Regions from separate parts of the Streptomyces sp. 2114.4 genome, predicted to be linked through region 3. Evidence: riboswitches for the same ligand, from Rfam matches in the RefSeq annotation. Region 3 holds a riboswitch; each other region holds the start of a gene.

What was found. Region 3 has a riboswitch for cyclic di-AMP ahead of CFW40_RS16030 (M23 family metallopeptidase). Riboswitches for the same ligand answer to the same signal wherever they lie in the genome.
Positions count from the first base shown of each region.
Region 1: linked by a shared signal. The riboswitch ahead of CFW40_RS21980 (C40 family peptidase) and the one ahead of CFW40_RS16030 (M23 family metallopeptidase) in region 3 are both predicted to bind cyclic di-AMP.
Region 2: linked by a shared signal. The riboswitch ahead of CFW40_RS13485 (transglycosylase family protein) and the one ahead of CFW40_RS16030 (M23 family metallopeptidase) in region 3 are both predicted to bind cyclic di-AMP.
Region 4: linked by a shared signal. The riboswitch ahead of CFW40_RS26890 (M23 family metallopeptidase) and the one ahead of CFW40_RS16030 (M23 family metallopeptidase) in region 3 are both predicted to bind cyclic di-AMP.

Region 1 is NZ_FYEY01000001.1:4,976,132-4,979,982, reverse strand. It holds partial or broken gene pcrA (DNA helicase PcrA) at 1-358, opposite strand, end outside; cyclic di-AMP (ydaO/yuaA leader) riboswitch at 649-833, shown strand; gene CFW40_RS21980 (C40 family peptidase) at 841-1,986, shown strand; gene CFW40_RS21975 (hypothetical protein) at 2,194-2,547, opposite strand; gene CFW40_RS21970 (NlpC/P60 family protein) at 2,872-3,851, shown strand, end outside.
Region 2 is NZ_FYEY01000001.1:3,122,236-3,126,086, reverse strand. It holds gene CFW40_RS13490 (transglycosylase family protein) at 1-763, shown strand, start outside; cyclic di-AMP (ydaO/yuaA leader) riboswitch at 974-1,186, shown strand; gene CFW40_RS13485 (transglycosylase family protein) at 1,194-1,865, shown strand; gene eno (phosphopyruvate hydratase) at 2,232-3,518, shown strand; gene CFW40_RS13475 (septum formation initiator family protein) at 3,675-3,851, shown strand, end outside.
Region 3 is NZ_FYEY01000001.1:3,673,702-3,677,552, reverse strand. It holds gene CFW40_RS16040 (PP2C family protein-serine/threonine phosphatase) at 1-974, shown strand, start outside; gene CFW40_RS16035 (DUF2332 domain-containing protein) at 1,047-2,222, opposite strand; cyclic di-AMP (ydaO/yuaA leader) riboswitch at 2,479-2,661, shown strand; gene CFW40_RS16030 (M23 family metallopeptidase) at 2,673-3,797, shown strand.
Region 4 is NZ_FYEY01000001.1:6,100,924-6,104,774, forward strand. It holds gene CFW40_RS26880 (pitrilysin family protein) at 1-576, shown strand, start outside; gene CFW40_RS26885 (pitrilysin family protein) at 615-1,997, shown strand; cyclic di-AMP (ydaO/yuaA leader) riboswitch at 2,209-2,364, shown strand; gene CFW40_RS26890 (M23 family metallopeptidase) at 2,377-3,156, shown strand; gene CFW40_RS26895 (GntR family transcriptional regulator) at 3,422-3,851, shown strand, end outside.

The DNA of each region.
Region 1 (3,851 bases), 1.3 Mb from region 3:
ATCTGGCCGGGGTGGACATGGCGCTGGGCGAGCAGATGAGCGATGCGGTGGGTGAGCACCCGGGTCTTGCCGGAGCCGGCGCCGGCGACGATCAGCAGCGGGCCGCCCGTGTGCACCACGGCGGCCTTCTGCTCGTCGTTGAGCCCTTCCAGCAGCGTCGCCGGGTCGAGGACCGGACGGGCGGCGCCGTCGCGGTAGTACGCCTCTCTGGGCGCGGGCGCGTCGAACCTCCCGCCGAAGAGGTCGGCGGGGATCTCCTCCGGGGCCGGGCCGTGCTCGTCCTCGGGGGCGGGGGGTGCTCCTCCTCGCCCTTGGGGCCGAGGTCCGCCAGGAAGCTGTCGTCAAAGAGGCTGCTCATCGCCCACCGAGTCTAGGCCGCCGCACTGACAGCCCGCGGCCCAGTAGGCGATTGCGGCCCGCTTTCGCCGCGGGCCGTGGCAGCGCGGCAGGTCAGACGTCCGGGGCCGGATGCCACCGGTCGGCAGCTCGTCTACCCGAATCCGACATCTGTCACGACAACCCCCGCATCGCGTTCAGGTCACAAAAAGGTTTCGGGCATATCGAACATCAGCCTTCACAGGAGCCACACGAGTTGGCTAACGTCCTCGCTCAGGCAGCCCGCCTCCCCGTGGACGACAGCGTCCGCACGGGCCGCCCACGCCGAGTCCGGCCCTGCCCTTGGGCACCCGGAGCCGGGGACCCACCAGCACCACCGGGGTGAATCGATCCGGACAGCCGCCGTCGGCGGAGATCCGGACCGTAGGGCAAGCCTTCCGTCAGCGACACCGCCCGAACCCGACAGCTAACCCGGTAGGCGGTCCACGGAAGGAGTCGCCGGCCTTGGCGTCGCATCGCAAGCCGCGCACCAGCATTCTCACCTCGCCCGGAGGACGGCGTACGGCGGTCGGGCTCACCACCGCCGCCCTCGCCTCGGCCACGCTGCTCTCGCAGTCCGCCGACGCGGCCCCCCGGGCGCCCAAGCCCACCGTCGAAGAGGTCAAGCAGAAGGTCGACGACCTCTACCACCAGGCCGAGGTGGCCACCCAGAAGTACAACGCCGCCAAGGAGCACACCGACGACCAGCGTGACCGTGTCGACGGACTGCTCGACGCCGCCGCCAAGCGGGCCGAGAAGATGAACGACGCCCGGCGCCGGCTGGGCACCTTCGCGTCGGCGCAGTACCGCACCGGCGGCATGAACCCGACGGCGCAGCTGATGCTCGCCAAGGACCCGCAGCAGTTCTTCGACCGCAGCCACCTCATGGAGCGGCTGACCGGACGGCAGAAGGAGGCCGTCTCCGACTACCAGGAGCAGCAGGCCGCGGCCGCCCGGCAGCGGGCGGAGGCGACCCGCGACCTGGAGCGGCTGCAGACCTCGCAGGCCTCGCTCAAGGAGTCCAAGCAGTCCGTCCAGCAGAAACTGGCCGAGGCCCGGCAGCTGCTGTCCGAGCTCACCGCCCAGGAGAAGGCGCGGCTGGCGGAGCTGGAGCGCCAGAAGGAGGCGGCGGCCAAGCGCAAGGCCCAGGAGGAGGCCCGCAAGCAGCAGGAGCGGGAACGCCGGCAGCACGACGGCGGCACGTCCGGCGGCCAGACCGGTGGCGGCGCCGACGACGGCGGCTCGACCGGGGGTTCGTCCTCCACCCAGGCCGAGAAGGCGCTCGCCTTCGCCCGCGCCCAGATGGGCAAGCCGTATGTGTGGGGCGCGACCGGACCCAGCTCCTACGACTGCTCGGGACTGACCCAGGCGGCGTGGAAGGCGGCCGGCGTCAGCCTGCCGCGGACCACCTGGGACCAGGTCAAAGCCGGCCAGCGGGTCGCCACCAAAGACCTCAAGCCCGGTGACCTGGTCTTCTTCTATGACGACATCAGCCATGTGGGCATGTACATAGGCGGCGGCAAGATGATCCACGCCCCGCACCCGGGCGCCGACGTCCGGGAGGAGTCGATCTACTACATGCCGATCTACGGGAGCGTCCGCCCGGGCTGAGGCCCGGCCCCCGCTCCCCCTTCAGGCCACCCCCCCACGGCCACCCCCCACACGCCACCGCGCGGCCGTCGCCTCCGGATGAGGAGTGCGATGACCGCGCGGTGTGCCGTTCGGGGAGCCTGCGTCGGCGCCCGGAGCCCGGTTCCGGGGCGCCCGCCGCTGTGGCCCGCGCCCCGAGCCCGGTTCCCGGGGCGTCCGCCGTTCCGCTCAGGTCCAGAGCACGGCGATGAAGATGTTGGCCACCGTCAGCGCGCCGACCGCGCCGAAGAGCGGCGGGGCGATCTTCTCGTCGTCCCGCTTGACGTAGACCAGCCCCAGGATGACCACCAGAACGGCCATCTTGATGCCGAGCTTGATGGTGTTGAGGCTGTGGTCCTCGGCCTGGTTGAGGCCGACCAGCACGATGCCGGTGACGAGCATCGTCAGCGCACCGTGCAGCATCGCCGGCACGAAGCGGGCGGTGCCCGCGCCCATCGCCTTCATCTGGGTCAGGAAGCCGCCCAGCAGGGAGGCGATGCCGATGATGTGCAGGCCGACGAAGAGATTGATTACTACGTCCATAGTGCTGGATCGTAGCCGCCGCATAGCACGGCTCTTCAGGCAGGGCGCCCACAATCGCCGCTTCGGTCAGGCCGGGCCCGCTCCCGGCCGTGCGGCCGTGGCGCCACGGTCACCTGCGCGCCGGTGCCGGTCGAAAGCGAACAATCCCGGGCAAGTGGACTCATCACCGCAACGCCCCGGCTTAGCGTCCTCCTCCAGGCGGTCGACTCCCCGCCCTCGCCGGCCTCCCACCGGCGTCCTGTCGGCCGCCCCGCCGTGAGGTGCGGCGGCGGTCCGTTCCCTCGTACGGACCGCCGCCGGGCCCACGGGCTCCAAGGGAAGGAAGTGACGGCCACCGTGGCCTCGCACCGCAAGCCGCGGCAGCATCCGCTCGCCGCGCTCACCGGCGGCGCACGCAGCGCACGCACCGCCCGCACGGCCGCCACCCTGGCACTGGCCGGCGCCGCCACCGCCACGGGCTTCGCCCCGGCGGCGGAGGGTGCCCCCGTCGCCGCCGTGGCCGACGGCGCCGGCCAGGCCGCGCACCGGCTCACCCCCGACCGGGTCAAGGACCGGGTCAACGCGCTGTACCAGGAGGCAGAGGTGGCCACGCAGAGCTACAACGGCGCGAAGGAAGCCGCCGGTGCCGCACGCCAGGAGCTGAGCAGGCTGCAGGACGAGGCCGCCCGCAGAACAGCGGAACTGAACGCCGCCCGCGGCGAGCTGGGCACCGTGGCCGCGAGCCAGTACCGCTCCGGCGGCGTCGACCCGACCGTACGGCTGCTGCTGTCCGCGGACCCGCAGCGCTATCTGGACGGCGCCGCGGTGCTGGAGCGGGCGGGCAGCCACCAGGCCACGGCGGTGGCCGGTTACGCGCGCCGGCTCGGCAGCGTACGGCAGATCCAGCGGCGGGCCGAGGATACTGCGCAACGGCTGGCGGACACCGAGGCGGCGCTGAAGAAGCACCGGGTCAGGGTCGTCCACAAGCTGGGCGCCGCCGAGCAGTTGCTGAACCAGCTCACGGCCGAGCAACGGCAGCGGATGGCGGGCCGTGGCGGCGCGCACGGCAGCGCCGGGCAGGGCCGGGCAGGGCACGGGACGGGGCGCGGGGGCGGTCTTCCCGGAAAGCTTCCCGCCGGCCCGGGAGCCGCCGCGGCTGCGGCGCAGGCCCCCGACCCCCGGGCCGCGCGGGCCGTCGCCTATGCCTACGCCGCCCTCGGCAAGCCGTACGTCTGGGGCGCGACGGGCCCCTCCGGCTTCGACTGCTCGGGGCTGACCCAGGCCGCCTGGAAGTCGGGCGGCGTGTCGCTGCCCCGTACGACCTA
Region 2 (3,851 bases), 550 kb from region 3:
CGCGGTGGCCGAGTCGATCCTCGACCACCGCGGCCCGGACGTCTGGTCGAGCTGTGCGGTGAGCGCCGGTCTGACCAAGGACGGCCAGGCGCCGGAGGTCGACCCGGGCAGCACCGCCACCCCCTCGCCCGCCCCGTCGGACGACGGCGGCTCCCCGGACCCCTGGGACTCGTCCGGCACCCCGGACGCGTCCGACTCCGCCGGGACGCACGACCGGCCCGGCGACGAGCCGTCCGATCCGACGCCGTCGCCCGACGGCTCGGACTCCGCCGGGACGCACGAGCCCGGCGACGAGGCCTCAGGACCGGCGACGCCGGGCGGCCGGGCCGACGACCCGTCGCGGTCCACCGGCCCGTCCACCGACCCGTCGCGGTCCACAGGCCCGTCCGATGACCCGTCGCGGTCGGCCGGCCCGTCCGCCGACCCGTCCGAGGGCGGCAGCCGTACGGACACCTCCGGCACGCCGCACAAGACGCCCGCGCAGGGCAAGCACCGCGGCGGTGCGGGCGACGAGGACGCCGACGACGGCGGCAGGTCCTCCGGCGGCCGGCACGCCTCGCGCGGTGACGCCGAGCGCACCGGCCCGGCGGCCGACGGCGACTACACCGTGCGCCCGGGTGACACGCTGTCAGCCATCGCCTCGGCCCACCGGCTGTCCGGTGGCTGGAGCGCCCTCTACGACCGCAACGAGGACGTCATCGGCTCTGACGCGGACCTGATCAAGCCGGGCCAACTGCTCGATCTCGGGCACCCCGCGGGGTAATTCGCCGCCGTTCGACCGCTTTTGGGAAAGTGAGACAAGCGTCTCGTTGACTCGGCTGGACCCCGGTGTGTGCCGTCGCGGTAAACCGGGGTTCACCTGCGGGTATGTGACCCAGTCGTGATCAAAAGCGGTCAACTTGGTTCAGATGGTGGGGTTTGAACCCCAAGCCCATTACTGCTTAACGTCAGGACCGCTCGCCAAAGCGGGCCCTTTGATCACACGCCGAATCCTGCCGGTGATCGGAGGCACTTGACGCGCAAGCGCCGAAGGCAGGAGCGGGGGAACCAAGGTAAGTGCCGGCCCCGCCCGTGAAAGCGGGTCAGCCGGCTTGGGGTGAAGCCACGTGCGCCACGCGCACACGGCCGGGCGATTCTCACAGCCCGAACCCGACAGCTCACCTCGTAGGCGTCGGTGAGGAAACGAACGAACCATGCTGATCATCAAGGGCAAGCACCGTCGTCCCTCCAAGGCCGTCCGCGTCGCCACCCTCGCCGGCATCGCCGGTGCTGCCGTGGCCGTCCCGCTGATGGGTGCCACCTCCGCCTCCGCCGCCTCCGTCTCCACCTGGGACAAGGTCGCCCAGTGCGAGTCCGGCGGCAACTGGTCGATCAACACCGGTAACGGCTACTACGGTGGCCTGCAGTTCTCCAACTCCAGCTGGGCCGCTGCCGGTGGCACCAAGTACGCCGCGCGCGCCGACCTGGCCAGCAAGTCCCAGCAGATCGCCGCCGCCGAGAAGCTTCTGGCCATCCAGGGTCCGGGCGCCTGGTCCTGCGCCGGCGCCGGCAACCTGACCTCCGGCGGCCCCGCGGCCGACGTCGACACCTCCGGCTCCGCGCAGACCAAGTCCGCTCCCCAGCAGGACCAGGGCTCCGCCAAGGCCGAGACGAAGAAGGCCCCGGCCGCCCCCGAGCAGCACGCCTCGCGCTCGACCGAGCGCAAGTCCATGGGCCACGGCAACTACACCGTCAAGGCGGGCGACACCCTCGCCAAGATCGCCAAGGCGCACGGCACCGACTGGAAGTCCGTCTACAAGGCCAACAAGTCGGTCATCGGCGGCAACCCGAACCTGATCTTCCCGGGTCAGAAGCTCAACGTCTGAGTCTCCGCTCACCGGGATCAGGCGGGCCCGAGCGGCGAGCCCCCTTCCCGTGTGAGACCTCCGTGAGACCGCTTCCTGTGTGAGACCGCCCCGCCCGGCGCGCCCTTCCCCAGCGCGTCGCGGCGGGGCTTCTCTCGTCCGGCGCCGTGACCGGGCCGCCGCAGCCGAGGCGGCCGCACGCCGGTGACCGGCGACGATCAAGGTTTTTTCCCATTCAGCGAACAATGCCCTCACATGTCCCGCGAACTGGGCCTTTGGGGAGTATTCCGGGCCGTTCCGTCCCACGGAGCGGGCCAAGGGCGGGCGGACGCACCCCGGGCCGTTAGGCTCATGCGCAGAACGCCAGACACCCACGAAGGAGACAACGTGCCGTCGATCGACGTCGTCGTAGCCCGCGAAATTCTCGACTCGCGAGGTAATCCCACGGTCGAGGTCGAGGTCGGCCTCGACGACGGCAGCACCGGCCGTGCCGCCGTGCCGTCCGGCGCCTCCACCGGCGCCTTCGAGGCCATCGAGCTTCGTGACGGCGACCCGAACCGCTACCTGGGCAAGGGTGTGGAGAAGGCCGTCCTGGCCGTCATCGAGCAGATCGGCCCGGAGCTCGTCGGCTACGACGCCACCGAGCAGCGGCTGATCGACCAGGCCATGTTCGACCTGGACGCCACCGACAACAAGGGCTCGCTCGGCGCCAACGCCATCCTCGGCGTCTCCCTCGCCGTCGCGCACGCCGCCTCCGAGGCCAGCGACCTCCCGCTGTTCCGCTACCTCGGCGGCCCGAACGCGCACGTCCTGCCCGTCCCGATGATGAACATCCTGAACGGCGGCTCGCACGCCGACTCCAACGTGGACATCCAGGAGTTCATGATCGCCCCGATCGGCGCGGAGTCGTTCTCCGAGGCGCTGCGCTGGGGCGCCGAGGTCTACCACACCCTCAAGAAGGTCCTGAAGGAGCGCGGGCTGTCCACCGGCCTCGGCGACGAGGGCGGCTTCGCCCCGAACCTGGGCTCCAACCGCGAGGCCCTGGACCTCATCCTGGAGGCCATCAAGCAGGCCGGTTACGCCCCCGGCCAGGACATCGCGCTCGCGCTGGACGTCGCCGCCTCCGAGTTCTACAAGGACGGCAAGTACCAGTTCGAGGGCAAGGACCGCTCGGCCGCCGAGATGACCGAGTACTACGAGGAGCTGGTCGCGGCCTACCCGCTCGTCTCCATCGAGGACCCGCTGTTCGAGGACGACTGGGCCGGCTGGAAGGTCATCACCGACAAGCTCGGCGCCAAGGTCCAGCTCGTCGGCGACGACCTGTTCGTCACCAACCCCGAGCGTCTGGCCCGCGGCATCGAGGAGGGCTCCGCCAACGCGCTGCTGGTGAAGGTCAACCAGATCGGCTCGCTGACCGAGACCCTGGACGCCGTCGAGCTGGCCCAGCGCAACGGCTTCAAGTGCATGATGTCGCACCGCTCCGGTGAGACCGAGGACGTCACCATCGCCGACCTCGCCGTCGCCACCAACTGCGGCCAGATCAAGACCGGCGCCCCGGCCCGCTCCGAGCGCGTCGCCAAGTACAACCAGCTGCTGCGCATCGAGGAGATCCTCGACGACGCCGCGGTCTACGCCGGCCGCTCCGCCTTCCCGCGGTTCCGCCACGGCAGCTGACCGCACCGGGCCCGCTGCCCGCCCGACCGGGGCAGAGGGCCGATCGGGCGAGGCAACCGCCCAGCACCCCGTACGTCCCCGGCGACGGTCCCGTACCGTTGCCGGGGACGTGCCTGCTTGAAGCAGTCAGGCGTCCGTCAGTGAAGGGGAGACGACGTGCCCGCGGACCGGTTCTCGACCGCGACCCGACTCAAGGCGCTCGGCGAGCAGGCCGCCGCCCGCGTCTACCGCGCCCGCCCGCCCCGCCGCAACCGCCTCACCGGCCGCGCCGCCCTGCTGGCGCTGGTGATGTGCTCCCTGGTGGTCGCCCTCGCGTACCCGATAAGGCAGTAC
Region 3 (3,851 bases):
TCTGCGCCGCCCCGCTGATCGCCGCGTCGCTCTCCTCCCTGCGCAGTACCGCCGTCACGTCCCTGGCCGCCGTGCTCGGCGAGATCTGGGCCGTCACCTACCGCGGCGCCCTCGAGGACTACCAGGAGTCCGTGGCGGAGAGCGTCATGGTCTTCGTGGTCGCCCTGTTGGCCCTCGGGCTCAACCGGTGCGTCCAGAGGAGCGATGCCCATCTGGCCTCCGTACGGGACATCTCGGAGGCCGCCCAGCGCGCCGTACTGCCCACGCCCCCCGAACGGCTCGCCGGCCTCGGCGTCGCCGCCCGCTACGTGGGCGCGCGGGCGGATGCCCGGATCGGCGGCGACCTCTATGCGGTGCAGGACACCCCGCACGGCGTACGGCTGATCGTCGGCGACGTACGGGGCAAGGGGCTGGAGGCGGTGGAGGCCGCGGTGATCGTCATCGGTGCCTTCCGCGAGGCGGCGGAGCAGGAGACGACGCTGGAGGCGGTGGCGGGCCGGCTGGAGCGGGCGCTGCAGCGGGAGGGCGGACGGCGCGCGGGGCTCGACCAGTTCGAGGGGTTCACCACTGCCGTCCTCGCCGAGATCCCCGCCAACGGGCAGTCCGTGCTGCGTGTGCTCAACCGCGGCCATCCGCCCCCGCTGCTGCTCACCCTGGACGGCGGGGTGCGTGAGCTGGTGCCCGCGGCACCGGCGCTGCCGCTGGGCATGGGCGACGTGGCGAGCTGGCCGGACCGGTCGGACGAAACGTTCTTCCCGGCCGGCGCCCTGCTGCTGTTCTTCACCGACGGGGTGACCGAGGCCCGGGACCTGCTGGGCCGCTTCTACCAACCGGCGAGCAGACTGCGCGGCCGTCGTTTCCCGGGGCCGGACGCCCTCCTGGACATGCTCGTCGAGGATGTCGCACGGCATACGGGCGGCGCACCGGCCGACGATATGGCCCTGTTGGCGGTGCAGCGGCCGATGAGCGCGTAGGGAGGCCGTGCAGGGCAGGGCGTGTCCCGGCATGGCTCGCCCGGCCCTGCGGCAGGCCGTGCGTGGCGCGTCCTACGGCATGCCCTGCGCCACGCCCTCCGCCCCCGGGAACCGGTGCAGGCTCTCACCGTGCGGGCCGGTGAGCGCGACCGGGCGCTCGTCCAGGGCGAGGGTGAGCAGTCGCGCGTCATCCGGATGCGGCGAACGGCGCGCCGGGGCGGGGATCCAGGGCAGGACGGAGGGGTGCTCGTGGGAGACCCAGTGGCCGCCGCCGGGCCGTCGGCGCAGCAGCGACCGTACGAGATGCGTGAACTCCTCGCGGCGGGCGGGCGCGAGGTCGGCCAGCGCGGCGCTGTGGAAGATGACCAGTGTGGCCCCGGGCGGCGCCTCGGCGGCGAGCGCGGGCAGTTCCTGGAGCAGATCGCCGCGCACCAGCCGTGGCCGCGGCGCCGGCCGCACCGCCTCGACGGCCGCGGACAGCCGCGCGGCGCGCTCCTCGTCGCCCGGCCATACGAGCGCCTGCAGCCAGCGCAGATCGTCCGGTTCGGCAGCCGGGTCGAGCGGGTCGAGGCCGATACCGGCCCGCCAGACGATCCGCGGCATCCGGCCCCGGCCGGGCAGCAGCTCGTCAGCCGTCCACCCCGTACGGCACTCCAGCACCAGGGGGCTCTCCGGCGCCCCTGCCTCCGCCTCCGCCGCTGCCTCCGCCTCGGTGAGCGGGGCGCCGCTTCCCCCGTCGCCCTCGTACCGGCGCAGGTAGCGGTAGCGATAGCGGTCGGGATGCAGACACAGCCCCGCCGACGTGCCGACCTCCAGCAGCGCCAGCGGCTGCGGCAGGCGGGCGAGCAGCGGCAGCAGCGTCGCGCAGTGGGCCGGTTCGTCGGTCCGGGGCGAGCGCTGCATGATCACCGCACGCACCTCGTTCCAGTGCCGTACCGTCCACTCGCGCCAGCGGCCGTACGCGGTTTCGCCGCGCGGCCCCAGCTCGGCGTGCGGGCCGTCGAGATAGCGGACGGTGGCGAGCAGAAGCTCCGGTTGCTGTGCGCCGCCGGCCGGCAGCGACCCCGACACCAGATCGCAGAGCTCCGGGTCGTGGCTGATCCGCGCGCTCAGCTCCTCATGCGCCGCGGACCGCCCCCGCGCCTGGCGCCAGGAGAACTCCCGGTACCGCTCCGCCAACCCCCATGTGCCGACCACGGTGCGTTCGACGTGACGGGTGTTCCCGGTGTTCCCCGCGTTGACGGCCATGATCCGACGTTACTGCTCTCACGTTCCGTAACCGAGGGGCACCCCTCCGCATAACGACTGGTGCACAATCGCCGCGAGATCGTTTAGGCGCGGACGGTCAACTCGCCCGGTTTGCAGCCATGCTGGCCGAAAAAGTCCAGGCCAAAGCTCCTGGGAGGCCGCTACGAAATCCCGGGAAGGCTTGGAATTCGACTGCGTTCTCTATTACTGTCCGATAACGCAGCGCGGTCGTCCCAGCCGTCGCAAGAGGCGGCACCGTGCGCAGACGCCGAATCCCGCACGCGCTTTTCACGCACCTCCAGCACCTCGAACTGCACCAAGGGAACCGGGGAACCACTTCCTTGGGGTGAATCGGACGCTCTCCGCCAGCGGGCGCCCGTAGGAGACCTTCCTGCTCCGAACCCGTCAGCTAACCCGGTAGGCGAGAAGGAAGGAAAGGAGAGCGCCCCCGTGGCGTCCAACAGGCCTGCCCCCGAGGGTCCGTCCGCCTACGACCTCGATGACCGAGGTGCCTTCCCGGGCCCCGGTCATGCGGACAACATCAACGACGGGCCGTGGGAGGAATGGAATCCCACCGAGGATTCCGTCCGCTCGGTCCGCGGCAAGCACCGGGTGGCCAAGCAGCGTGGCGGCGGGCTCGCCCGCGGTGGCACGGTCCTGGGCGTCGGCGTCATCGCGGCGGTCGGTGCCGGCGGCATGGCCACGGCCGAGGGCCGCCCTCCGGTGCCGATTTCGATGCCCGACGTCGGCGGTATGGCCGACGACGTCGCCGACAAGCTGCCGGACGCCAAGTCGCTTCCCGGCGTCGGTGACCTCATATCGGACGAGGGCACGGATACGGGCGCGGCTTCGGCCTCGGACTCCGCCGCGGGCGTGGCTTCGGCCTCGGACTCGGGCGCGGGCGTGGCTTCGGTCTCGGACTCGGGCGCGGACGCCGGCGAGGCGCTGCGCAGCCGCATCCTCCAGCAGGCCGACGCGCAGCAGGGCGCCGCCGAGCAGGAGGCCCGTGAGACCGCCGAGCACACCGCTTTCCAGACGGCCGTCCAGGCAGCCGACGCCCACCAGAAGTCGGCCGAAAAGGCCGCAGCAGCCAAGAAGGCGGCCGAGTTGGAGGCCAAGCGCGAGGCCGAAGAGGCGGCCCGTCAGAAGGCGGAGGCCGCCCGCCTCGCCAAGCTGGCGAAGAACTTCATCGCTCCGGTCTCCTCGTTCACGCTCACCGCGAGCTTCGGCCAGGCCGGCGACCGCTGGGCCGCGGACCACACCGGGCAGGACTTCGCCGCGCCGGCCGGCACTCCCGTCAAGGCCGTGCACTCCGGCACCATCACCCAGGCCGGCTGGGCCGGCTCGTACGGCTACCGCATCGTCCTCACCCTCGACGACGGCACCGAACTCTGGTTCTGCCACCTGTCCTCGATGGTCAAGACCTCCGGCAAGGTCGGCACGGGCGATGTCATCGGCCGCGTCGGCGCCACCGGCAACGTCACCGGCCCGCACCTCCACCTGGAGGTGCGCCCCGGCGCCGGCGACCCGATCGACCCCATGCCGTGGCTGCGCGATCACGGCATCAAGGTGTGAACGCCTGACGGGAGGTGCCGTCGGGGGGAGAGGGAACGGAGGGAATAACTCCGC
Region 4 (3,851 bases), 2.4 Mb from region 3:
GTGCCCGCCCGTGCCCTGATGGCGGCCTACCGTCTGCCGCACGACGGCACCCGTGAGGCGGACGCCGCCGATCTCGCGCTGACCGTCCTGGGCGGCGGCGAGTCCTCCCGCCTGTACAACCGGCTGGTGCGCCGTGACCGCAGCGCCGTGGCGGCCGGCTTCGGCCTGCTGCGGCTGGCCGGCGCGCCCTCGCTGGGCTGGCTGGACGTGAAGACGTCCGGCGGCGTGGAGGTCCCCGGCATCGAGCGCGCGGTCGACGAGGAGCTGGCCCGCTTCGCCGCCGAGGGCCCCACCCCGGAGGAGATGGAGCGGGCACAGGCCCAGCTGGAGCGCGAATGGCTGGACCGGCTGGCCACGGTCAGCGGCCGCGCCGACGAACTGTGCCGCTTCGCCGTGCTGTTCGGCGACCCGCAGCTGGCGCTGACCGCCGTGCAGCGCGTTCTGGACATCACTCCCGAGGAGGTGCAGGCGGTCGCCAAGGCCCGGCTGCGCCCCGACAACCGCGCGGTGCTCGTCTACGAGCCCACCGAGCCGACCGACGCCGCCGACACCGAGGAAGGGGAGGCGGACCAGTGAGCGACGCCACCACCCACGCCGATTCCCCCGTGAGCAGCATGGACTTTCACCCGCAGCCCCAGGGCGGCGCACCCAGGCCGTGGGCCTTCCCGGCCCCCGACCGCAGCCAACTGCCCAACGGGCTCACCCTCCTGACCAGCCACCGCCCCGGCCAGCAGGTCGTCGCCGTCGAGATCAACCTCGTCGCTCCCCTGGAGGCCGAACCCGAGGGCCTGGACGGCGTTGCCACGATCATGGCGCGTGCGCTGTCGGAGGGCACCGACAAGCATGACGCGGAGGAGTTCGCCGCCGAGCTGGAGCGCTGCGGCGCCACCCTGGACGCGCACGCCGACCACCCGGGCGTACGGGTCTCCCTCGAGGTGCCGGCATCCCGGCTGCCGCGCGCGCTCGGCCTGCTCGCCGACGCGCTGCGCGCTCCCGCCTTCCCGGAGAGCGAGGTCGAGCGGCTGGTGCGCAACCGTCTCGACGAGATCCCGCACGAGCTCGCCAACCCGGCCCGGCGCGCGGCGATGGCGCTGTCCAAGGAGCTGTTCCCGGCCACGTCCCGCATGTCGCGGCCGCGCCAGGGCACCGAGGAGACCGTCGGGCGCGTCGATGCCGCAGCCGTGCGCGCCTTCTATGACGCCCATGTACGGCCCGCGACGGCCACTGCCGTCATCGTCGGTGACTTCACCGGGGTCGACCTGGACGCCGCGCTCGCCGAGACGCTCGGCGCGTGGCGCGGCTCGTCGGCCGAGCCGCTGAAGGCCTCGCCGATCGTCGCCGACGACACCGGCCGCGTGGTGATCGTGGACCGCCCGGGCGCCGTCCAGACGCAGCTGCTCATCGGGCGTATCGGCGCCGACCGGCACGACCGGGTGTGGCCCGCGCAGGTCCTCGGCACGTACTGCCTGGGCGGCACCCTCACCTCCCGTCTGGACCGTGTTCTGCGCGAGGAGAAGGGCTACACCTACGGGGTGCGCGCCTTCGGCCAGGTGCTGCGCTCCACCGCCCCCACGTCCCCCGAGGGGGCCACGGGCGCCTCACTGCTCGCCATCAGCGGGTCGGTGGACACCGCTTCCACCGTCCCGGCGCTCGACGACCTGTGGAACGTGCTGCGCACCCTCGCGGCAGAGGGGCTGACGGACGACGAACGGGATGTCGCCGTACAGAACCTCGTCGGGGTCGCGCCGCTGAAGTACGAGACCGCGGCAGCCGTCGCCGGCACCCTCGCCGACCAGGTGGAGCAGCACCTCCCGGACGACTTCCAGGCGCAGCTGTACGTCCGCCTCGCGGAGACCGGCACGGTGGAGGCGACCGCGGCGGCCGTCAACGCCTTCCCCGTGGACCGGCTGGTGACGGTCCTGGTGGGCGATGCGGCGCAGATCGCCGAGCCCGTCAAGGCGCTGGGCATCGGTGAGGTGACGGTCGTCGGCGGCTAGTGCCGCCATGTGACGGAAGGTCACATATCGACAAAGCAGCTCCCGTGGCGGCGGTCCGCCACGGGAGTTGCCGTATGTCCGGTTTATTGCGTCCGGTGCCTCGGTTCTTGTGGCATCCCGCACAAAAAAGCGGTTCTGTTTGCCGATTGAAAGTTGCCCCGTTTAGCGTCGGTCCGGCTGTCCGTCACAACTCCGCCACAACCGTGGCACCGGACAGTCATCGCCGAGTCCCCGTACGGCGCGAGCCTGGGGAGCCGGGGACCCAGAGTCCCTTGGGGTGAATCGGACTCCCCTCCGGAGGAGCCCGTAGGAGACCTTCCTGCTCCGAACCCGTCAGCTAACCCGGTAGGCGAGAAGGAGGGAAAGGACAAGCCAGTACATGGCGTTCATCCGTGCCACCGGGAAGCACCGTCGTACGAGCCGCCCCGTTCGGACGACCCGCAACATCGCCGGCATAGCCACCCTCGCGGCCGGCGGCGTGGTCGCCTCCGTGGCCTCGCCGGCGCTGGCGGCCACGGACGAGGCCCGCACCCACGACACCGGTCTGCAGCATGCCGTGGTGCTCGGTGACGAGCTCGCCAACCATGTCGCGGCCCAGGCCGACGAGCAGCAGGCCGAGGCGGAGGCCGCGGCGGCGAAGGCGAAGGCGGAGGCCGTGGCCAAGAAGCAGGCCGAGGAGGCCAAGCGGCGCGTCGAGGCCGCCCGCAAGGCCAAGGAACGCGCCGCCCGTGAGGCGGAGCGCAAGCGCCTCAACACCTTCGTCGCCCCCGTTGCCGACTCCTACGTGTCCACCTCCTACAAGGCCTCCAGCGGCCTGTGGTCCTCGGGCAGCCACACGGGCATCGACTTCCACGCCGCCTCCGGCACCTCCGTCCACGCCGTCGGCACGGGCACCGTCGTCGAGGCCGGCTGGGGCGGCTCGTACGGCAACAACATCGTGATCAAGATGAGTGACGGTACGTACACCCAGTACGGTCACCTGTCGTCGCTCGGCGTTTCGGTCGGCCAGCACGTCACCCCGGGCCAGCAGATCGGCCTCTCCGGCGCCACCGGCAACGCCACCGGCCCGCACCTGCACTTCGAGGCCCGCACCGGCGCCGACTACGGCTCGGACATCGACCCGGTCGCGTACCTGCACTCGCACGGCGTCAACGTCTGACCTTCCGCCCTGCCCGCCCGCGCTCCTCACAGGGGCCGCGTCGCGCCGAGCGTCCGCCCGAAGCCCCGGCTCCACGGCCGGGGCTTCGGCGTATCCGGCGCCGCGGCCGTGGAGCCGGGGATATGCCGAGCCCTCCCGCCAACTTCCGGCCAAAAAATTTCCCTGAATAACCGGAGTCCACCGGAAAGGCGTTCCGGTCGAATAGAGTCACGGAAAAGGCGCCGACCGGCGGCGTTTCCAGGGGATTACGGCGGAGGCACGGAAGATGCGAGGCCATATTTCCGCTCATGCGGTGTGCACGGCGATTCGCGATGACATTGTCTCCGGTGCGCTGGCGCCGGGGAGCCGGCTGATCGAAGAGATCCTTGCGGCCCGGTACGGCGTTTCCAGAGTGCCGGTCCGTGAGGCGCTGCGAACCCTGCAGTCCGAAGGGTTTGTCACCACCCGCCACCACGCGGGCGCCTGCGTCGCCGAGCCCACCGAGCAGGAGGCCGCCGATCTCCTCGACGTCCGCGCCCTGTTGGAGCCGCTGGGCGCCGCCCGCGCGGCCGTCCGCCGCAGCCCGGCTCACCTCAAGGTGCTCCGCGGCCTGGTACGGCTCGGCCGTGAGCGGGCCCGTCACGGCAGCGCGGCTGATCTGCGCCAACTGGACGGCTGGTTCCACGAGACGCTGGCCCAGGCGGCCGGCAGCCCCA